3 regions of the Paenibacillus sp. CH40 genome follow, and region 1 is predicted to be linked to each of the others. Evidence: predicted binding sites of a transcription regulator. Region 1 holds the regulator's gene; each other region holds the start of a gene.
What was found. Region 1 encodes Rex, which represses fermentation and respiration genes when NADH is low (regulators of the CRP and FNR family bind a similar motif). Its sites were predicted from a motif close to TTGTGAAATATTTCACAA; they were not measured.

Region 2: a site for Rex is predicted at 3,165-3,182, ahead of NLX73_RS21625 (phosphoketolase family protein). Genes of this name have one in related genera too.
Region 3: a site for Rex is predicted at 2,739-2,756, ahead of nirB (nitrite reductase large subunit NirB). Genes of this name have one in related genera too.

Annotation. Positions count from the first base shown of each region.
Region 1 is NZ_JANAVQ010000001.1:971,651-979,502, forward strand. Features, by position in the region: gene panC (pantoate--beta-alanine ligase) at 1-932, shown strand, start outside; gene panD (aspartate 1-decarboxylase) at 925-1,308, shown strand; gene NLX73_RS04235 (tetratricopeptide repeat protein) at 1,391-2,023, shown strand; gene dinG (ATP-dependent DNA helicase DinG) at 2,179-5,046, shown strand; gene NLX73_RS04245 (redox-sensing transcriptional repressor Rex) at 5,091-5,744, shown strand; gene NLX73_RS04250 (amidohydrolase) at 5,731-7,032, shown strand; gene NLX73_RS04255 (cell wall elongation regulator TseB-like domain-containing protein) at 7,070-7,594, shown strand.
Region 2 is NZ_JANAVQ010000009.1:158,259-166,110, forward strand. Features, by position in the region: gene NLX73_RS21620 (aldo/keto reductase) at 1-386, opposite strand, end outside; gene NLX73_RS21625 (phosphoketolase family protein) at 662-3,046, opposite strand; gene NLX73_RS21630 (GntR family transcriptional regulator) at 3,340-4,062, opposite strand; gene NLX73_RS21635 (glycosyltransferase family 2 protein) at 4,414-5,565, shown strand; gene NLX73_RS21640 (ring-cleaving dioxygenase) at 5,684-6,634, opposite strand; gene NLX73_RS21645 (DoxX family protein) at 6,707-7,105, opposite strand; gene NLX73_RS21650 (DUF896 domain-containing protein) at 7,173-7,400, opposite strand; RNA gene ssrA (transfer-messenger RNA) at 7,679-7,852, opposite strand, start outside.
Region 3 is NZ_JANAVQ010000006.1:276,309-284,160, reverse strand. Features, by position in the region: gene nirD (nitrite reductase small subunit NirD) at 1-163, opposite strand, end outside; gene nirB (nitrite reductase large subunit NirB) at 203-2,632, opposite strand; gene NLX73_RS18915 (spore germination protein) at 2,976-4,664, shown strand; gene NLX73_RS18910 (GerAB/ArcD/ProY family transporter) at 4,689-5,792, shown strand; gene NLX73_RS18905 (Ger(x)C family spore germination protein) at 5,785-6,981, shown strand; gene NLX73_RS18900 (serine hydrolase domain-containing protein) at 7,094-7,852, opposite strand, start outside.

The sequences.
Region 1 (7,852 bases):
TCGTTAGGGAAGTGGCTCAGCTGCGTAAGATTATTGCTGAACGTCGGCAGCTTGGGACAAGCGGAACAAAAAAGGTACACGGTTCTACCTCTTTACAGCAACATAAAGTCGGCTTTGTACCAACAATGGGATACCTGCATGAAGGGCATGCGAGCTTGATGCACAAGGCGCGTGAAATGGCGGATACGGTGGTGCTTAGCATTTTTGTAAATCCGATTCAATTTGGACCGAATGAAGATCTAGACAGCTATCCTCGCGATGAAGCTCGTGATTTGGAGGTAGCGCGGCGCGAAGGCGTGGATATTGTTTTTTTGCCAACTGTAGCAGAAATGTATCCACAACCAACCCAAACCAAAATTCGTGTATCCGGTTTGACAGATCGTTTGTGCGGTGCTTCCCGTCCAGGCCATTTTGATGGTGTGACTACGGTGGTAGCCAAGCTTTTTAACATGATAGGTCCTGATTTGGCTTTCTTTGGAATGAAGGATGCGCAGCAGGTTGCTGTGCTCCAGCAGATGGTGACTGATCTCAATATGAACGTGATTATCGTACCTTGTCCCATCGTCAGAGAGGCGGATGGTTTGGCCCTCAGCTCCCGTAATGTGTATTTAAGTGCAGAACAGCGCGAGCAGGCGTTGGTGCTGTCTCAGTCACTGCGTAAGGTGCAAGAAGTGAGCGAAGATATAGTAACAAACACAATTACGATTCGTCAGCTACATCAAATGGTGGAGTCCACCATTACTTCCTCTCCTTTAGCAGACATTGATTACATTGAAATATTAACTTTTCCCGGTCTGGAGCCCCTTCTTCCCGAGCAGCGGCTATGTGATGTTCAGGAAGACGTCATCGTAGCGCTGGCTGTGAAATTTGGTAATACCAGACTGATTGACAATATAAGAATACAGAATGCGGAGGTGCTTTCCCATGTTTAGAACCATGATGAAATCCAAAATTCACCGCGCTACGGTTACGGAAGCTAACCTGAACTACGTGGGGAGTATCACTATAGATGAAGATCTCATGGAGACATCGGATTTGTTGGAGAATGAAAAGGTTCAAATTGTAAACAATAACAATGGAGCTCGACTGGAAACCTATGTTATCCCCGGACCGCGTGGGAGCGGCGTAATCTGTCTCAATGGTGCGGCAGCCCGTTTGGTGCAGCCTGGTGATACAGTCATTATTATTTCCTATGCTTCCATGTCGAATGAAGAGGCCAAAACATACAAACCAACAGTGGTATTTGTTGATGAACATAATAAACCAGCCCAAACGATGAACAAAGAAGTACACGCGACGATCATGTAATGAATGGGAGTGCGGATGAAACCCGTCTTTTAAGCGAAAAATGTGAGTGTATTAATCCATCTTTCATAAGGGCGGGATGCACATGTTCCAGCATGTATTCGCAGAAATGAACAGCATGTTAGATGATATCGTGAAGCATTACCCATCAGCCCAGGGCTCCCGCAGGCAGGAGCTGCTACAGCACTGGAGTCTGCTGCGGAGAATGAGTGACGGAATTATGGATGAGTGGCTGGCCTTTGAGGAAAAAATGGTTTGCCTGCGTGCGGCCGGGTTTTCCGCGGAGACCGATATGTCTGACACGGAGCTGCCTGAAAAAGAGCTGCCAGCTTTTAATCGGGGGCAAGGGTATTATCGATTACTCATGTACCCTGAGGCGATCCAACAATTTGAGCAGGTACTACAGGATTTTCCGAACAGCTGGCAGAGTCGCATGTATATGGGAATGGCCTATTTTCAACTAGATGATCCAGCAGAGGCTGTATGCCATTTTCAGAAGGTGCTGGACCTGACTGAGCAGGCAGGACTGAAGGCGGTCATCTATAATGCGCTAGGCTGTCTGTTGGCAAAGCAGGCTGACGTAGAGGAGGCGCAAAAATGTTTTGCTCTCGCACATCAGTTCGATCCTGCGTTACCCGAGCCGCTGCACAATATGGAAGCCTGTCTGTCCGGTACCGAAAAGCTTCGATACGACAGCTCCATGATGACCTGGATGTAGTTGTCAGACACCGAGCAAGACGATGCATGCCCACCTCTCAGGCGGCGTGTGCATCGTCTTTTTTGGCTGTCTTAATTTCCAAACAGGCGATCTTCTGCTATGCTAATATACAGAGTTATTATTTTTGTAAGTGTCATAAGAAAGGATTAGCCCGAATGAAATTTGCGGTATTGGATTTTGAAACGACAGGCACCCAGTCCGCGGATGATATCATTCAAGTCGGACTTGCAATTATAGATCATGATAACAGCATTTCCCGTGTTTACGGCTCTTATGTAAACCCTGGCAGATCTATTCCCCCTTTTATCACCGGGTTGACCGGAATTACAGACGATGACGTCAAGGATGCTCCTGCACTTGAAGAAATGATGATGGAGCTCGTGCCTATGCTGGACGATGTTGTACTGGTCGGTCATAATGTGGCGTTTGATTTTAATTTTTTGCAAAACGCTCTGGATCGGTGCGGATATTTGCCGTTTAGCGGAAGAATCTTGGATACAATGGATTTTCTGAAAATTATGTTTCCATCGCTATCTTCTTATCAGTTGGGTTTTGTGTCTTCTGAGTTTGGGCTGGCGCATGATCGCCCTCACCAAGCAGACAGCGACGCGTTGGCTACGGCTGAGGTGTTTTTAAAGTGTCTGGGTGAGCTTCAAGCATTACCTTTGATAACGATACAGCGGCTTAGCGATTTGTTTGCAGAGGAAGACAGTGACCTTGGATGGTTTCTTGATGGGGTGCGTGAAGAGAAAGAGCTTGATCCTATTCAGGATCTGGAGGGACATCAGTTTTTTCGTCAGCTTGCGCTAAAAGTGGAAGATTGGACGGAGCTAGCTGCTCCGCGTAGAGAAGATGACCCGAATCCACTGTCAGGTGTTTCCTTTGAGGAGTACATGGATGATGTGCGGGACAATTTGCGTTCATCCTTGAGCCAATATGAGGAGCGCGAGGCGCAGATACAGATGATTGAGGGTGTAAATCAGGCACTGAGTGAAGACAAGCATCTACTGATCGAAGCAGGTACAGGAACAGGGAAGTCCCTCGGCTATTTGCTCCCATCGCTGTATCACAGTGTGAAAAAAGGACAGCGAGTTATGGTAAGTACACATACGATCAACCTGCAGGAGCAATTACGCGAGCGCGACATTCCGATGCTAACCAAGGTGATTCCGTTTCCGTTCCGGGCTGCTATTTTCAAGGGTCGGGGACATTATTTGTGTCTGCGTAAGTTTGAACATAAAATAAATAGAAGAGACTTCGCGACACCGAAGGAAGATTTAATTACAGCTGCTCAGATGATCGTCTGGTTGACGCTAACAGAAACCGGTGATGATGAAGAACTGAATCTGAGCAACCGTGGTGGAGATTTCTGGGAAACGGTGGCGAGTGATTCAGAGTCCTGTCTTGGTCGTTCTTGCCCATGGTTCCGCAAATGCTATTATCATCGTGCACGCCATGAAGCAGGGATAGCGGATGTTGTTATTACGAATCACTCTAAGTTGTTTACAGACGTCAAAGCTAGTCACCAGTTGTTGCCAAGCTATGAACATCTGGTGATTGATGAAGCCCATCACCTGGAGGAAGTAGCTGGTAAGCACCTAGGTATGCATATGAAATATTTCACACTCGTGCATACACTGACGCGACTGTTCAAAGACAGCAAGAATGGACAACTGCCTTCACTTCGTCAACAGTTGGCGAAATCGGGGCACGAGAAGTCGACAGATTGGGCCTCAACCATCGATCAGATGTATCCGCTCGTGTTAGAGGTTAAGGAAACTTGGGACCTGCTAAGCGACAAGCTGTTTGGCATGTTGCCAGAGCGAAGCGATGCGACACCGGGTGAAACAGGACAGTTTTCTTCCCGTCTCAAACCTTCAGCCAAGCCTGCAAAGTGGGATCAGGCGGGGGCTTTGGAAAATCAGCTATATGTAACGATGAGTGAAATTTTGCGCAAGGGCGACAAGCTGATGCTGGACGTCAAGGAAGAGCATGACGATTATGCGGCGGATAGCCTTATTACAGATATCACGGGTCTGCTCAAGGATCTGGCGGGGATTCGAGAAAATTTGCGCTTTTTTATGCGACTCGATGATGAAACAACCGTATACTGGCTCGAAGCGAGTGGGCAATTCCGCAGTAAATCATTACAATTTTATGCGGTGCCTGTCGATGTGAGCCGCCAGTTGAAAGAAATGTTTTTTGACAAAAAAAGAAGCATTATTCTGACGTCTGCTACCTTATCGGTAGATAAGTCGTTTCAGTACATGATCGATCAGCTCGGCTTGCAGGAAGCCGCAGATCAAGAGCGGCTGATGACTTCGCAGCTCCCGTCACCGTTTAATTACAGGGATCAGGTGTTGCTGGTCATTCCACGGGATTTCCCAAGCGTGAAGGGCAGTGTAGGAGATGCACACTTTGTAGATATGCTCGTTAGCTCTCTAGGAGCGACTGCTCAGGCGACGCGGGGGAGAATGCTCGTTCTGTTTACTTCCTACCGGATGCTCCGGCAAGTGTATGAGCCGCTCAAAGAGGCCTTAGCATCCAGCGAAATTACTGTGCTGGGACAAGGTGTGGACAGTGGGAGTCGCAGCAAGCTAACCCGCCGTTTTCAGGAAGCCAAAGCTTCTGTATTGCTGGGAACCAGCAGCTTCTGGGAAGGCGTCGATATTCCGGGGAAGGCTCTGACTTGTCTAGCCATTGTTCGCTTGCCATTTCAACCGCCGAATCACCCGTTGCTGGAGGCAAAAAGCGAGCTGCTCCAGCAGCAGAAGAAGAATCCATTTATGAAGCTGTCTGTACCACAAGCGGTCATTCGCTTCAAACAGGGATTTGGTCGGTTGGTTCGTACAGCGAGCGACCACGGGGTCGTTATCGTTTACGATACGCGTGTGATCGAATCCTATTACGGAAAGCACTTTTTGTACTCGTTACCGGGACCAAAAATGGAGCATATGCCATCGGAGCAAATGGTGCCCCGCATCGCCGAATGGCTCCAATCCGCCCCGGAGACCGAGGCATAACGGACGGACACTAAGTATGTTCGTTACAATTAGGGGGAGCAAGTATGAAATCAGATAAAATTTCAGAGGCTGTCGTACGGAGGTTACCCGTATATTTACGTTATCTGAATGCACTTCACAAACGGGAGGTGGCTACGGTCTCTTCTCAAGAGTTGGGACAGAGGCTAGATTTGAACCCGGCCCAAATCCGTAAAGATCTCGCCTATTTTGGAGATTTTGGTCGGAAGGGTATCGGTTATGATGTTTCTTATCTAATTGAGAAAATACGCCATATCCTGAAAATCGATCAGCAAATTAATGTAGTATTGGTCGGAGCGGGTAATCTGGGGCAAGCCCTTTCGAATTATAACGCTTATTTAAAAGACAATATGAAGATTGTAGCGGTATTTGATGCGTTTCCGGATAAGGTAGGGACCAAGATCAATACATTGGTCGTGCAACCGATGGATGAACTGGAAACGACTGTGAAAGAAAAAAACATTCGAATCGGGATTATTACCGTACCTGATTTTGAAGCACAGCACGTGGCTGACAGGCTTATTGAGAGTGGAATTGGAGCGATCCTGAACTTTGCACCGACTACTCTCAAAGCACCGGCTAACATTCGGATTCATGCCACAGACTTTACAACTGATTTGCTTAGCCTCGCTTATTATTTGGAGGACGGAAAGGAAGAAACACAATATGACAGTGAATAAATGGATGATTAAAAACGGCTCTTTTGCCGTAAATGGACCAGAAGCTGGGGTAATCCATGGTTTTATGATTGTGGAAGATAGCCGCATTACTTACATTGGCGAGACTTTGCCTTCGGGTGAGGAAGAGACGGAAGCGATCGATGGTAAGGGGCTTTTGTTTTTACCTGGTCTGATTAATACTCATGGTCATGCGGCGATGTCTCTGCTGCGTGGGCATGGAGATGACTTGGCACTTCAAGTATGGCTTCAGGAAAAAATGTGGCCTATGGAAGCCAAGTTTACATCTACGGACGTGTACTGGGGTACGTCATTGTCTGTGCTGGAAATGCTGAAAGGTGGTACAACGACCTTCCTGGACATGTACGATCATATGGATGAGGTGGCTCGTGTAGCTGAAGAGTCAGGTATTCGTGCAAGTCTGATGCGTGGAGCAATTGGACTATGTTCGGAGGAAGAACAGCGAATCAAGCTGGCTGAGGCCGTGACTTTTGCGCGTAACTGGCATGGTAAAGCAGACGGGCGTATTACAACGATGATGTCACCGCATGCGCCATACACCTGTCCACCTGCGTTTATTGAAAAATTCGTACAAGCTGCGCATGATCTGGATTTGCCGCTGCATACGCACATGTCTGAGACGATCGCCGAAGTGGAGCAAAACGTACGAGACTACGGTTTGCGTCCAGTTGCACACTTGGATAAGCTTGGCTTTTTCTCCCGTCCTTCGCTTGTTGCCCATGGCGTTCATTTAAACGATGAAGAAATAGCTTTACTGGCTGAACGTGGTGTAGCGGTTTCGCACAACCCAGGTAGCAACTTGAAGCTGGCAAGTGGTGTGGCAAGAGTGCCTGAATTGCTGCGTGCAGGGGTTACCGTTTCTCTCGGAACGGATGGTCCTGCCAGTAATAATAACCTGGATATGTTCGAGGAAATGCGTCTGGCAGCACTTATTCACAAGGGTGTATCTGGTGACCCTACGGCAGTTCCTGCAAGTGAAGCGCTGCGTCTGGCAACAGAATACGGTGCAAAGTCAATTGGTTTAAAAGAAGTAGGAGCGTTGGCAGCAGGCAACAAGGCTGACTTTATCGCGCTGGATCTGAATCAGGCACATTTCTTGCCGCGTACAGATCTTATTTCACATGCGGTATACTCAGCAAGCGCCAAAGACGTGGTTCACGTATGGGTAGACGGTCGTCAGGTTGTGAAAAACGGCGAATGCCTGACTATGGACGAGGAACGCATCAAACATGAGGCACAAGCCGCCTTTGAGGGGCTGCTGTCGCGCTAATTCAGGTGTCACATCCCCTTAGAGAGGAAGCACGGGTTTGAAAAATAAGAAAAAGTGGATAGCGGTCGCCATTTTGGCCGTAATACTGATCCTGGTCAGCATTTTCTGGTATTATTCCTATGTTACTCAAGACCAGGTGGCTGAGAAAAATGCCGCTATCATTAAGGCCAAGCAATCAGGTGGTCTGGTTAGCACGACTCAAACATGGAAGTCTGTGTGGGATCAGGTATATTGGGTGGTTCAAGGGAAAAATGCACAGAATGAAAATATAATGGTGTGGGTTCCTTTTCAAAAAGTGGAAGGACAACCTAACGTACCTGCCGCAGATAATAGCGGTGTTCACACCGAACTGCTGAAGAATGGAGTCGATGAGCAAAAAATGACGGCAATAATTCAGCAGCAGCTTCCAGGTGCAAAAATTGTAAGGCTTCAGCCGAGTGTGTTCAATGGCGAATATGTGTGGCAGTTGTTTTACGATGATGGAAGTCATCATTACTACACCTTTTATCGTTTCTCAGATGGGGTAGCGACGGGTGTAAAATATACTTTGCCCAATAACTGAGCTGGTTGAGGATTAGCAGATGTGGAATGAATGACTAGTAAATAATTGAAAACTCAAGAAAAAGGCGTAAATGCGATGGAAATCGTATTTACGTCTTTTAGTCTTGCTATGCCGTAAAATGGGCTAAAAGCCAGTGAAGCATCTTTACCTATCCATCTTCTCTCCTAGGGCAAATTCATCTTTATGCGGGCAGCACGGAGTGGAGGATTTGAATTTGGAGAAGCAGAGCGTTCGCCTTTGCCGCCGGATTTAAGAATA
Region 2 (7,852 bases), on a different contig from region 1:
GCCTCAATTAACGCCTGCCAAGCTTCAACATATCGATCAATTTGGGGATTCGGCCAATGGATCAGATAAAGATCATAATAGTCCAGGCCTCCTCTATATAATGACTCTTCGATCGTTACAATGGCCTCTTGGTAAGCATGTCGGCGACCCGGTAGTTTGGAGCAAATCAACAATTCCTCTCTGGGCACAGAGCTCTGCTGGACCGCTTTCCCGACAGCACCCTCATTTTCATAGTTGAACGCTGTGTCGATCAGACGGTAACCTGCATCAATCGCGCCGGTAATCGCCTTGACTCCATCTGCACCCTTAATTCCAGCAGTCCCAAATCCAATGACGGGCACTTTAATGCCATCATTCAATACCTTCTCCGGAATTTGTTGGTTCATAATTACAGCCTCCTTTACTATTCTCATATAACATAACACCTCTTCAAAGCTCCGGCAAAATATAGCAATCCATTCCGTTCTCTGTATATGTATATACCCACTAGCTCGTAACTTCCCTACCAAGTTCTCTGTGTGCTAAATCAAAAAGCGCCTGATCCCCATTGAAATCATACCTGAAGTCAAGGGGGCAGGCACTTGTACCACTACCAAATCATATATTCCACTTCATGCTTGATGGCTTGGTTGTCCAACACAAAGTTGAAGTGTCTGTATTTTTATTTCAAGCCATTCCATACCCAGTTCTCTACCTCTGGTAGGTCAATACCCTCTTCGCGAATGAATTGATGATGTTTCTTAATCGTAGCATCCATTTCATCCACAGTGTTGGTGTACTTCCCAGCGTCAGGTAAGTTGAGAGCAGCTTCCTTCACTAAGTCAAAACGATCCATTTGATTCAATACACGCATATCAAATGGTGTCGTAATATCGCCATTCTCACGGTATCCATGTACATGCAAGTTATGATTATGACGATCAAAGAACAGATCTTTGATCAGACCTTCGTAACCATGGAAAGCGAAAACAACGGGTTTGTCTTTTGTGAAAAAATGATCAAACTCAGCGTCGGATAATCCACGCGGGTCTAGTTTTTGACTTCTCAGTTTCAGCAAATCTACCACGTTGATGTACCGAATCTTCAAGTCAGGCAGTTTTTCATGCAAAATAGAAATTGCAGCTAAACTTTCAATCGTTGGCTCTGTACCAGCAGAAGCAATGACAAGGTCAGGTTCTCCACCTTGATCTGTACTTGCCCAGTCAATGATCTTCAACCCTTTATCCACCAATTCTTTCGCTTCATCAGCACTAAACCATTGTGGACGTGGATGTTTAGATGAAACAATCAAATTGATCTTTTGACGATCATTTAAAATGGTGTCGAAAACAGCCAACAAGGAATTGGCATCCGCTGGCAGATACTCCCGAATAAATTCTGGTTTTTTATCAGCCAAATGACCTAACAAACCTGGATCTTGGTGTGTATACCCATTATGATCCTGTTGGAACACTGTTGAAGTTGCTACGACATTCAATGATGGGATATCTGCACGCCATCCTTGATCCGTTGCTTTACGCAGCCACTTAAAGTGCTGGGTGATCATCGAGTCAACCACACGCAGGAAGGCTTCGTAACTTGCAAAGAAACCATGGCGACCTGTTAATACATAACCTTCCAGCAATCCTTCAGCTTGGTGTTCGGATAATTGAGAATCAATTACGCGGCCATAGGATGATAAGAATTCATCATTAGGTTCAATAATTTGGTCCATCCATTGGCGTTTGGTTACTTCAAAAACAGGAGCCAAGCGATTAGACATCGTTTCATCCGGTCCGAAGATTCTGAAATTACGATTTTCTTCATTTAAGAGAACCACATCTTTAACGTATTTCCCTAAAACCGACATATCTTGCGCAATCACTTTACCAGGTACGGAATTATCCAGCGTATAGTTACGGAAATCCGGTAATTTCAAGTCTTTAATGAGGTTACCCGCATTCGCAACAGGGTTCATTCCCATACGTTTATCGCCTGTAGGCAGAATTTCAGCAAGCTCAGGGTTTAAACGACCGTTTTCGTCGAACAATTCCTCTGGTCTATAGCTATTCAGCCATTCTAACAAAGCAGGTGCGTGCTGCATATTTTTTTGATCAACCGGAATTGGAACCTGATGGGCACGGAATGAATTTTCATTCGGCACGTTGTCCCATTCCTTCGGACCCGTCCAACCTTTAGGTGAACGGAAGACAATCATCGGCCACGCCGGACGAGTAAGGTCATTATTTTCACGCGCATTCTTTTGAATGGCTTCAATCTTCTCGATAGCCGTATCCAGTACTTTCGCCATTTCTGGATGCATGAGATCCGGATTTTCACCTTCAACAAAGAACGGCTCCCAACCCAAACCTTTAAAGTATGAGGTCAATTCTTCTTTTGATTGACGAGACATAATCGTTGGGTTACTAATCTTAAAGCCATTCAAGTGCAAGATTGGTAGCACTGCACCATCCGTGATGGGGTTGATAAATCGGTTAGAGAACCACGAAGCGGCTAATGGACCCGTTTCAGCTTCACCATCCCCAATAACAACAGCCGAAATCAGATCAGGATTATCCAGAATGGCACCTACACCATGAGAAAGGGAGTAGCCTAATTCTCCACCTTCATGGATAGATCCAGGTGTTTCAGGAGCAGCATGTGAAGCAATACCGCCAGGGAAAGAGAATTGTTTGAACAATTTCTTCATACCTGAGATATCTTGTGTAATTTGCGGATAGATTTCAGTGTAGCTTCCATCCAGATAAGAATTTGAAACCATAACCTGGCCGCCGTGACCAGGACCTTCAATGTAAAGCATGCTCAAATCATATTTATTAATAACACGATTTAGATGTGCATAAATAAAGTTTTGGCCCGGAATTGTGCCCCAGTGTCCAATAGGCTTAACCTTCACATCTGAATCTTTTAAAGGCTCTCTCAACAAAGGATTATCTTTTAAATACAGCTGACCTACCGAAATGTAGTTCGTTGCACGCCAATATGCATCAAGTTTTTCTAAATATGTTTTAGATGAATAATCTGCTAACACGGGTGATAACGACATGGTGTCCACTCCCTAAGTAGTTTTGTTTGTAATTTATTTCCGGAAATTTCATCTACATGTACATCATAACGCTACGCTGATTAAATTCAACCTTTTTCACAAGTGATACGGTCCAATTTTGTGAAATTTTGAACATACTATGAAATATAAATTAAAAAGACAGTAAAAAAGCTCTTACATTAAAATATATAGAATTATTAACCAATAAAATTTGCAATAACGAGGCAATCGCAGACTCCAATCCTTTTCTCAAAACCATAAAAAAAAGACCGGAGAATTCTCCAGTCTTATCATTAGTGAACCGATACAAAGGTGTTAAATTTCAAATATTTGTAATGAAATCGCATATGAGAAAACTCAAATGGCGTACCGTTATCTAAAAAGAACACACCTTCCATAATACCTACAGGCTCATTTTCATTTAAATGTAGCAGCTTTTGATCATTCTCTTGAGACGGTTCTGCAAAAATGGATAAAAAAGATTTGGTGACGGCCAAGTTCCGTGAGTCTTCCAAATAATTAAAAATGGAACCCTCGATAATTGTCTGATTTAAATTCTGGACAATTTTAATGGGGATATAGCCCGTTTCAATCATAAAAGGATCATCATCAAACAGACGTAAGCGAACAATTTTGTAAACAAAATCATGAGTCTCCAAAAACAAATCGCGCTGTAACTCTTCTGTTGGCGGAATGACCTCAAAACTCAGTACTTTGATTTTTGGCTTTTTACCATGCATTTGAAAATTATCAGTGACCCCTAGATTAGAGCCTTCGTAGTTAAAGATAGATTCATTTCTTATGTATAATGGATTAATAAATGTCCCGGAACCTTGTTTTTTGAAAATGATTCCGACATTCTCCATTTTAGTCAGAGCACGTTTAATTGAACTACGACTAACCTGGTAAGTCTCACTAAGACTACGTTCATCTGGCAATCTCATATCTGCAAACTTTCCTGCAAAAATTTTCATCTTGAGATCGTCAATAATTTGCTTATAGACAAATTGTGTCATATAGTACTCCTCTTTCAGGTCTTCTATAACTCTATATAGTTTACCATAACTTGCCCATTTCATCTCATGTTTGTTTCTATATGCTGAGTGGGCTTTCAGCGGATAGGAAGTACCCTCACTTTTACTTTACATCTCTATGCATAATACCATGATTACACATACATAACACCACTGAACGTACCTGCAAAACAGCAGAAGATACAGAACCCCCACCTTAATATCGGTAATAAGACCAAGCCTGTTTCGAACCTGGAGGGATGTTTGACTAGACCAGGCTAAAATCCTTGAATACATTGTTATTATTTATCTTGTTCAAGCGTTTTCTAATAAGAATGGTGGGGGGAGATCATATTGGCTATCCGCTACAGCGTCATCATTCCAACCTATAATCGAGCCCAGCAATTGTTGCTTACACTCGCTTCATTTGAGACACAAACCTATCCAAAGCAACTATTCGAAGTCATTGTAGCTGATGACGGTTCTACAGACGGAACAAAAGAAATGGTCGAAGGCTTCAAAGCATCCTATCCTCTTATCTATGTGTCACATCAGGAACAACGCGGTCGATCTGCCGTTCGAAATTTGGGACTGCGCCGTGCAAAAGGGCTGTACATCATCTTCTGCGACGCTGACTTTGTAGTGTTACCGGAATTCATTAGGATCGTGAGCCGTTATCACCGTAAATATCCCAAGTCCGTGCTTTCAGGCATTCCTCACTCGTGGGACGATGCTTTTACCCACTATTACCCTGACTTTTCCCCTGAAGAAAAAGAACAATGTCGCAACATACTTACGCAGTCCAACTTATGGAATGCTGACTATGAAGCAGCGAACGAAATTACTCCGATCATAACCCCAGAAGATATCCTTCACCAAACGGGTGCACTGTCTAAAGTAGTTAGTCCCACAAGGGTTCCTCCCAATACGCAGAAACAATTTGCCTCAACGGACGTAGCCCCCTGGATGCTGCTGGTTACTCGTTGTGTAGCCATCAGACGCAGTCACTTGATTCGTATTAGAGGTTTCAATGAACGGTTTGTGCTGTATGGACTCGAAGACTGGGACCTTGGCTATAGACTACATCGCTTGAAAATCCCTTTTTATTGCATCAAAGAGGTGGTCGGATATCATCAGGAACATCCAACCTATCTTAGAGGTAACGTGTTAAATACGGAAAATCTGAGAATCATGTATGAAACCTACGGATTCAATGACTCCTCGTTAAATTTATTCGCCCTTATCCCTCCATCCGAGGATTTTGAGACCTACAAAAATACATTGCGGGTATTGCGCAGGGGATTCCGCTCTAGGTTAACACGCTCATCAGCACTGTTATTAAGAAGAACACTACGCATTGCAGCCAAGCAGTTCTACGATCAAAGCCATACTCATGCATACAAAAAATCATTACACTTGATAAAAAAGAAAGCAGCGAACCGGAAAAGTCGAGTCGCTCATGTGTTACGAGAAATGCTAGTGAAGTCTGAAAAGCTGGTGGAGTAGCAAGAGGCCGGAAGGACACGAAACACATGAATTTTTCCCGTAATAAAAAGACTCCTCCATCTGAGAGCAGGCCAAACTCGGCAAGCTGTCTTATGGAAGAGTCATATGCAACTTTTTCTTACTTTTGTTTTTCCGTTAATGTTCTCACTTTAATAGGATGCAGATTCGCCTCGATTTGAGCCCGCTGCGGTTCATACCACTCTGGCAGCATTAATTCCTGTCCCAAAGATTCAGCAGGTTCATCGTTAGCAAATCCCGGTGGGTCTGTAGCAATTTCAAATAAGATGCCGCCCGCTTCTCTGAAATATATCGCATTAAAATATTGGCGGTCTATGATTGGAGTCGGCTGATAGCCATAATGCTGGACTGCGTTTCTCCATTCTTCATGTTGTTCAAAATCTTTTGCACGCCACGCAATGTGATGTACCGTGCCTGCTCCACCAAAGCCTAAACCCATTTTGGCGAGCGGAACATCTACGATGTTGCCGATTTCTCCTACGGACTGATAACGGGCATATTCGGCGTCTTCAGCGATTTTCGTAAATCCGAGTATGCTCTCCAATGCATCCATCGTTCTCTGTGGGTTGACGCTAAATAGCACGGCGCCTCCAAACCCCTTAATTGCTTTATCAGCCGAAATACCACCGTAAGACCAAGTACTGTTCGCTCCCGCTTCACGTTCGACAAGCTCAAGACGTAGACCCTCATTATCCTCAAATTGAAGATATTGTTCAGAAAAACGGCTCGTTTTCGTAACTTGAATATCAAAGCTTTCCAAACGATGCTGCCAAAAATCAAGTGAACCTGGGGGTACTACATACGAGGTTATGCCCACCTGGCCACCTCCGATTTGCCCTTTGGAAGTTCCTGGTGCAGGAAAAAAAGTAATGATCGTTCCAGGACTTCCTGCCTCGCTACCAAAGTACAAGTGGTAAACCTCAGGAGCATCGAAGTTGATTGTTTTCTTCACTAACCGAAGTCCCAGGACGCCGGCATAGAAGTCGACATTTTCCTGCGGATTACCGGCAAAAGCTGTAATATGATGGATACCTGTAGTTTGAAGTGACATATGAAACCCTCCTTAATCGTAGAAACCTTTATTTTTATTGTTAATGACTTTTAATGACCTAAATATCATGTTTTATCTAAGTAATGCATCGATGGAATATGAACCTGCTCCTGTCAACGCAATACCGATTACAACTGCAATAAGAACTAGCGGATATTCATAGCCATTAGCTGTTGCCCAGATCCCGTTTGGGCCATGTACTTTGAAAATTGCTCCAAGCATAGTCACCGTAATCAACAATGCAGCCAGTGGAGTGAGTAGTCCTACAGCAAATAGAGCTCCTCCCAACAATTCCATCAACCCAGCAGACACTGCCATGAATACTCCGGGCTTAATGCCAATCGATTCCATCCAACCGCCCGTACCCTTTGGACCATAGCCGCCAAACCACCCAAAAAGCTTCTGTGCTCCGTGCCCCACCAATAACAATCCAACCACCAAACGTATCAGTAACAATCCACTTGCCAACATAAAAATCACCCTCCATATTATATTTATTTAAAGATTATTAAATTAGAGATATTAGACAAAATTAAACTTATTGTTTAGTGACTCGGGCCTGTTCTTTTCTAAGTTTTTCAGGAGTAACATCATCTCCATTCGGATCATAAATCGTAGCATTCAAGAGAATGCTTTGTACAGAGCCCCGAAAGATTTGAAGGTATTCTTTGCGAAGATCCGTTTGTTCCGTTTTTTCGATTTCAGTTAATCCGACTTCCTTTGCTTTTTTTGCGAGCTGATTAATTCTTTCTAAAATGGTGATCATGTATATACCTCCCTATTCAAAATTTTCTGGTTGTTTTATCTTTAATTTATTTATCTTGATTTAAAGATATAATACTTTTCTATCCGTGTCAATACTTTTTCGAAAAGAAAAGAAGATGAACGCTTGAGTTGCTTTTAAAGGTGAAAGAAAAAGCAGCCAGAACACTTAGAGACACCTTTAAGCTACAAGTTGTGTAAAACCTCTTCAACTCAATTAATAAAGCCATAATAAAAAGCCACCAACCAGAATCACTGGCTGATGGCTTTCTTGTCTTAATCAAATGGAGGCGAGGGGAGTCGAACCCCTGTCCGAAGATAACGACACATAAGCTTCTACGGGTGTAGTGACAGTTTTGATGTCACCCTAGAAACTCCCTGTCACCGGATTCCCTTCGGGTCAGCCTGATTATCTTCTTCAGCTCACCGCAGGCGGAGATGAGACAGCGTATTCCA
Region 3 (7,852 bases), on a different contig from region 1:
GACCTCTTTTGGGATGAGGATTGATATTTTCAACGGCATAAAGCTCATTCTCCGAAGTGCGAAAAACAGCAATTTCAGCACCTTTGATATGGATGGTACGCCCTATTCTGATCGGAAAATCCTTACTGTGACCGACGACAAGCCATTCGGCATTTTTGATCATTTGCTTGATCGCTCCCTTCCTCAGGCATTTTAGATACAATTACACAATAGACGGAGTGACAACCTCAAATAGATTTTTGCGTGTATCCTCATCATTGATGATCTTTTTCCACGGGTCTTCCACCTGTTGTAGTGCAAATTCGATGCGTTCTACTAAAGCTTGTCGATTATCTGTATCCTGAACGACAGCCTTCTGAATCTCTTCCAGACCGATCCGTTCCACCCACTCCGACGTGCGCTCCAGGTATTGTCCTGTTTCACGGTAGAGTTGCATTACGCTACCTACAATATCAATCAACTCGGCGTCGGTTTTCACTTTACAGAGTGAATCAGCTAACCGTGCTTTAATACCGCCATTACCACCGATAAAGATCTCCCAGCCCCCATCATTACCTACGATTCCGATATCTTTGGTACATGATTCCGCACAGTTGCGTGGACATCCATTAACTGCTAATTTGAATTTTGCTGGGAAATCCAATCGTTCGAATTTTCGTTCCAACACTTCTCCCATTCCCATCGAGTCCTGTGTGCCAAACCGGCAAAATTGCGATCCAACACAGGTTTTAACCGTACGAAGTGACTTCGCGTAGGCATATCCCGACGGCATATCGAGTTCTTCCCATACTTTAGGCAGATCCTCTTTACGGACACCGATCAAATCCAGCCGCTGTCCTCCTGTTACTTTAACGACCTTAACGTTGTATTTAAGAGAAACATCTGCTATCTTCTTCAAATCTTCTGGGGTCGTTACACCGCCGTACATTCTAGGAACAACTGTAAACGTTCCATCCTTTTGAATGTTTGCGTGCAATCGCTCATTTACAAAACGGGAATCTCCCTCATTTTCATAGGTATCCGGGTTAATCATTCCCAAATAGTAATTCAGCGCCGGGCGGCATTTGGAGCATCCTTCATCATTATGCCAACCCAGTACATTCATAACTTCACGCGTTGTTGTCAACCCTTTGGTTTTGATCGCTTCCACAATCTCGTCCCGACTCAATGATGTGCAACCACATATTCCTTGCTTGGCTGACGTCTTGAAGCTGTCTCCAAGAACATACTGCAGAATTTGCTCAACGACCGGCTTGCACCCTCCACAGGAACGCGTAGCTCCGGTGCATGCCTTAATTTCATCGACTGTTGTCAGTCCATTATCATTAATTGCATCCACAATCGCCTTTTTAGTCACACCGTTACAGCCGCAGACTATTTCATCATCCGCCATCGTTTCAGCGGATAATGTTTTCGCCCCGTGATTGCCACATCCAGTACCCATGATCTGTCCATATATCTCATCTGTCATCTGCGTTTGCTGACGCACATATTTTTGAAGACTAGCAGATTCGCTCACATCACCAAACAGTACAGTTCCAACAATCTTATTTTCACGAAGCAGCACTTTTTTGTATGTGCGCTTCCACTCATCCTTTGCAACAATCACCGTATGTTCAGGCTGGGTTATGAATTCGCCAGCTGAGAAAACATCCACCCCTGAAATTTTGAGCTTGGTGGAAACCACCGATCCCATATAACCTTCAGTTTCCGCGCCTGCCAAATGTTTGGCAATGACACTTCCCTGCTCAAACAGCGGAGCTACCAGACCATAACAGATTCCGCGGTGTTCAACACATTCCCCTACGGCGTATACATCCGGTACGGAGGTTCTCATCAAATCATCGACTACGATACCACGGTTCGTTTCCATACCACTTTGCACAGCCACCTGAATATTAGGCTTGATCCCGACGGCCATAACGACCAAATCCGCTTCCAGCTCGCTTCCGTCTGAAAACCGCAGCCCTTGTACCCGATCTTGACCATACACTTCCGCAGTTTGCATTTGCATAGCAAACTTGATTCCCTGGCGTTCTAGTTCTGCTTTCAGCATCGCAGAGGCTTCCCGGTCCAGCTGGCGTTCCATCAAATCCTCCATTAAATGAACGACCGTAACATCCATTCCCAGGTTGACCAAGCCTTTAGCTGCTTCCAGCCCTAACAGACCTCCACCAATGACAGCTGCCTTTTTAAAGGTCTTCGCTGCCTCAAGCATTGCCGAGCAATCGGCGATATCTCGGAAACCGATGACACCCGGTAATTCCTTACCCGGAATAGGCAGAATAAATGATTGTGAGCCAGTAGCTACCAAAGCTACATCGTAATCAATTTCCAGTCCGTCTTCGGTGTGAATCTTCTTGTTCTCACCGTCGATGCTTTTCACCATTTTTCCTGTATACAAAGTAATCCCTTGATCCGCATACCATTGCAAATCGTTCAGTATGATATCATCAATCGTTTTACTGCCTTCCAGTACATAAGAGAGCATGATCCTGTTATAGTTCGGATGCGGCTCATTTCCCAGGACCGTAATTTCATACTTATCTGTTAATTTTAAAATTTGTTCGACCGTATTGATACCAGCCATCCCGTTCCCTATAACCACAAGTTTCTGTTTACTGTTTATCATATACCGGTTCCTCCATTCATTCGACGATACTCCCTATCCGACGACATCTCCTACGTTCCTATGAATATTGCTTATGCTTCTATTCTAGTACAGCAGACAGAGCTATATGTGATCACAGTCACAATGTAGTTCAAATTAAGAATATTTAGGGATTTCCCTATTCCGTTTCAAGGGATAAAGGTAAGGCCAGAAATCAAACTTCATAAATACTAAATACATCACTTGCTCAATTCATCGAACGAATCTTTCCATTTCATGTGTAAATACAACCTTTATAAGGAATACTTTAGGAACAACTTGTATCTTAAGGAAACATGAATTGAATCGTATGGAGGTGATCATCATGTGGTCTAAAATAATTTCTTATATTCCAAGCTGGATTACACTCTTTCAAGCATGCCTCGCGTTGGTTATTCCTTTAGGAATTTATTATATAAACACATCGATTTATTCGTTTGTCGGCAGTAAGGGGGCAAAATCCAAACATTCTTCTGATCGTCCGCTTTCCGACGAACATAACGAAGGCCAAGCTGATCAACAGCATGAACCAAGCTCCAAAATTACAGGGAATTATGATTCCGATTTAAAGTCGATCCGAGAGGCTATAGGCGAAAATAGTGATGTGCATTTTCGTGAGTTTGTAGTAAAGAAATATCATGCTCGGTCCGTGTTAATCTTCATAGAAGGTATGCAGGATGAAAAGCTTATGAGCAAGCAGGTATTGGAGGTCTTGATGTTCGAGGGCCAGCAGGACCCACAGCGCCCACAGGAACAGCAGGAAAGTATAAGTAACTCCTTTATAAAAGAAAACTTGATGCCACTTACGCAGATTAGTGAAGTTGCTGATATGGAGGACCTGCAGGAGTCTATACTTTTAGGCCATACTGCCTTATTAATTGAAGGAATGAAGGGAGCACTGCTGGTGGGCTCGCCCAATGGCGCCATTCGCTCCGTCAATGAACCAACCTCTGAAGCATTACTTCGGGGTCCCCGCATTGGTTTTACGGAGGTATTAAGTGAAAATACTTCGATGCTTCGACGCCAAGGCTTAAACAAAAGTCTGGAAATGAAGAAATTTCAAGTGGGAAGCCGAATCAAAAAAGATCTGGTTGTCGCGTATATAAAGGATATTGTGAATCCAGATCTCCTCGAAGAAGTAACCCGCAGAATTTCAAAGATAGACATGGATTTTTTGGCTGAATCCGGTTATGTGGAACAACTTATTGAAGACAATTATTTAAGTCCGTTCCAGCAGGCTCACAATACAGAGCGCCCCGACCGTGTCATTAATGCTTTGTTGGAAGGAAGAATAGCCATTTTACTGGATGGGACTCCCTTTGCACTTATTGTTCCGGTGACCTTCAGTATGCTGCTTCAATCACCTGAAGACTATTATGAACGCTGGATTCCAGGAACACTTTTGCGGCTGTTGCGTTTTAGCGGGGCTTTTATAGCGCTTATGGGGCCTGCTTTGTACATCTCTTTTATATCGTTTCATCCCGGTTTGATTCCGACCAAGCTGGTCATTAGCATCATCGAAACCCGTCAAGGCGTCCCTTTCCCATCCGTCATTGAGGTTATGATTTTAGAAATCTCTATCGAAATCCTACGGGAAGCCGGCATTCGCTTGCCCAAACCCATTGGTCCTGCGATGGGCATTGTGGGAGGCTTGGTCATCGGCGACGCTGCTGTAAATGCAGGCATCGTTAGTCCCTTCCTGGTAATTGTGGTTGCGGTTACTGCCATTTCTTCGTTTTCGATACCGACATACAGTGCGGGCATTACCTTGCGTCTTTTGCGTTTTGTCGGCATGCTCTTTGCAGCCATCCTGGGCATGTTAGGAACCATATTGTTCTTTCTGTTAATTTGTATCCATCTGACGAAATTAAAAAGCTTTGGCGTACCGTATGTAACGCCCTTATCCCCTATGCGCCTAAGTGATTGGAAGGATATGTATATTCGAGTTCCTATATCTATGATGAAAAGAAGACCTCTTATGATGAAAACTCAGCAAACCAAACGTAGGCCATGATGCCAAGACGAAGGAGGAGCTATGGTGTTTAGACGCTCTGATGATAAGATCACAACCAAGCAGGCGGCTGTGTTCCTGACCAATACCGTATTGGGCGCAGGGATTTTGACACTGCCGAGAGGTGTAACTGAAAAGGTACAGACTCCTGATGCATGGCTTTCTGTCCTTCTCGGTGGATGTATTGTCATATTGGTCGTCTGGCTTATGGTGAAATTAAGTCAACAGTTTCCTGAAAACACCGTGTATCAATATTCCAGAAGAATCGTGGGCACAATTCCGGGTGGATTTTTAAGTGTGTTATTGATTATATATTTTTTAATCATCGCCGGCTTTGAGATTCGGGTTTTAGCTGAAGTGACCATGTTTTTTCTGCTGGAAGGCACTCCGATCTGGGCGATTGTGATTCCATTCATCTGGGTAGGAAGCTATTTGGTTTTTGGCGGCATTAATCCCATCGCTCGGCTATACCAGATTGTACTTCCGATTAGTCTTTTTTTTCTGCTGCTCTGTTTTGTCTTTAGCTTAAGGATTTTTGAGATTGATCATCTTCGTCCTGTACTGAGTGAGGGGATTTTACCTGTCATCAAGGGTCTGAAATCGACTATTCTTGTTTTCTCTGGATGTGAAGTCATCATGACACTGGTCGCTTTTTTACAGTACCCTGAGAAAGCATTTAAGGCCATGGTAGTGGGGATCAGTATCCCCTTAATTTTGTACTTTTTGACCGTAGTTATGGTGATCGGCGGGTTATCGATGGACTCCACTGTGACAAGTACTTGGCCTACCATCAATTTGATGCGCAGTTTTGAAATCCCCGGTTTTCTTTTTGAGCGGCTTGAGTTTCCTCTGCTAGTGATCTGGATGATGCAAATGTTTTGTAATTTCTGCAGTTTCTTCTTCAATGCTTCCTTAGGGGTTTCACAGGTGTTCGGTCTTAAATATCGTTATGCGATTTTTGGCTTAATCCCAATTATTTTTATCTCTACAATGACTCCTGTTCGTATGATGGAAGTGTTTAGTCTAGGCGATGCGATCGGATACATGGGAATCGTTATATTTTTTCTGGTTCCGGTACTTCTCTCCATCGTGTTCATAATCAGGAAGAAGGGAATGAAGCAAAATGTGTAGACGCCCTATGCTATCCTTGCTGCTTGCTTTCATTCTACTTATAACTCAAGTCGGTTGCTGGAGCAGCAAAGAAGTAGAAGAGCTCAGCATATATACAGGACTGGCTCTGGATAAGGGCGAGCCAACTCCATTAGAGCAGAATCTGGAAAAGAAAGGTAGTCGTTACTTCAAGAAAAATAAAATTACCGCCAGCGTACAAATCGTCCCCAAAAAATCATCTGGAAGCACAGAGCAGCAAGGCGGTGGCGGACAAGGACCAAACTATGTCAATATAGCAGCCACCGGGGATTCTTTGCTTGAAATCTTCCGACAACTCTCTCTCCGTTTGGATCGCCCGGTTATTGGTCACCATCTAAAGGTCATGGTGGTTGCCACCGATTTGGCGAAAGAACAGACGATGCAGCAATTAATGGATTTTGTGCTACGTGATAATGATATTCGCCCGAGTTGTTTGGTCTTCTTAAGCAAAGAACGAGCAGCTAGCACTTTAGTTACCAAATATGAGGACGAGGTCCCATCCATTCATATTTTGTATATGCTGCGTAACCATTTCAGAACCAGCAAGGTAATGAGAGGAGTCAATTTGTCTGAATTGGATGGGTTGATGCACTCCAAAAAAAGCTATATATTACAGAACATCACTGAATCAGATGGAGAATTAGAATTTTCAGGTGCCGGGATTATTAAAGGAGATACCGGTCACTGGATAGGTACTTTGGGACAACAAGACGTGGAGAGTATTGGATGGATTACCGGTGATGTTAAAGGTGGGGCTGTCAAAACGTATGACAAGCGGAATGAAGCCATCACTTACGAAATCAAATCGGTAAAAAGCAAAATAACAACCAAGGTGACCGAGGGCAACGATATCTCGTTCCACGTAAAAATTGAATCTAAAGGACGTCTAATCGAAAACTGGGATGATAAAGCGGACCCGACTGAGACACGAAACATGAAAGAGGCAGAAAAAGAATTTGAAGAACAAGTGACTCGCAGGGTTAAGTCTGTTATGCACAAATTACAGTCAGAATATAAAGTCGATGTTGCCGGTTTTGGTGACCATTTGCATATTGAGAAACCGCAGGTGTGGAAAAAAGTAAAGGATGATTGGGATTACAAATTCAGCAAAATACCCGTAACCTTTGATGTAAAATTATCCATTACGGATTTAGGCTCATCTGCTGAATGAAAAAGTCGAATTGGCCTTATATAAAGGCCAATTCGACTTAAGATTCGCGGTTATCTACTTAACCTCCAACGCTGCAACGGTCGTTCCTGAATTTCCAGAAGCGGCTACACGCTTATTTCAAATTGATTTTAAATACATCCCCTGCATTGCCACCCAAAACAATCAAGCCACCTTTGGGCAGTACAACCGAATTGTTATTGCTAGCAGTTGAAAATTGTACAACCGCTCCGTTTTCATCATAGACAGCGAACCCTCCGCTTGTTGGAAAATCAACGGTCATCGTTTTATTGGCTGAGTTTTTATCTATTTTATACCACGTGGCTTGGCCATTAGATGGTATGGTATACACTGACTTTCCTCCCAAGATAGGTTTAACAGCATCTTCACTGATATAGGATTGTCCATCTATGGTTAAATACTCCGAACCATCCTTGGTATAAAAATTCAGATCAAATGCATCTCTTCCACTCATAACAGGAATCTCAACGGCATTTACTGCTTTATTCTCATCCACAATTTTAGTACCACTTGCGTATCCATCATGATCAAAGGATATTTTTTTCGTTATAAATGAGGGGGCCAGATAAAATATGGAAGATATCTTTTCATCCAAAGCATAATAATTTTTCCCGTTTCTGTTTTCCCATGCCTTTTTAACTATGGGATTTACAGGATTGGCATCTAGCTTTTGGTATTCATAAGTCACCATAACCATTTGACCTAATCCCGGAAAGTTTAAATATAGGTTAGCCTTAATATACGTTTTCCCGTTTTTTTGTTTGTCAAAGCTTATGGCTACACTGCCATCACTGCTTTTAAATTGTCCATTGCCTGTATACACATATTTTTGCGCCGGGACGAATCCATCCAA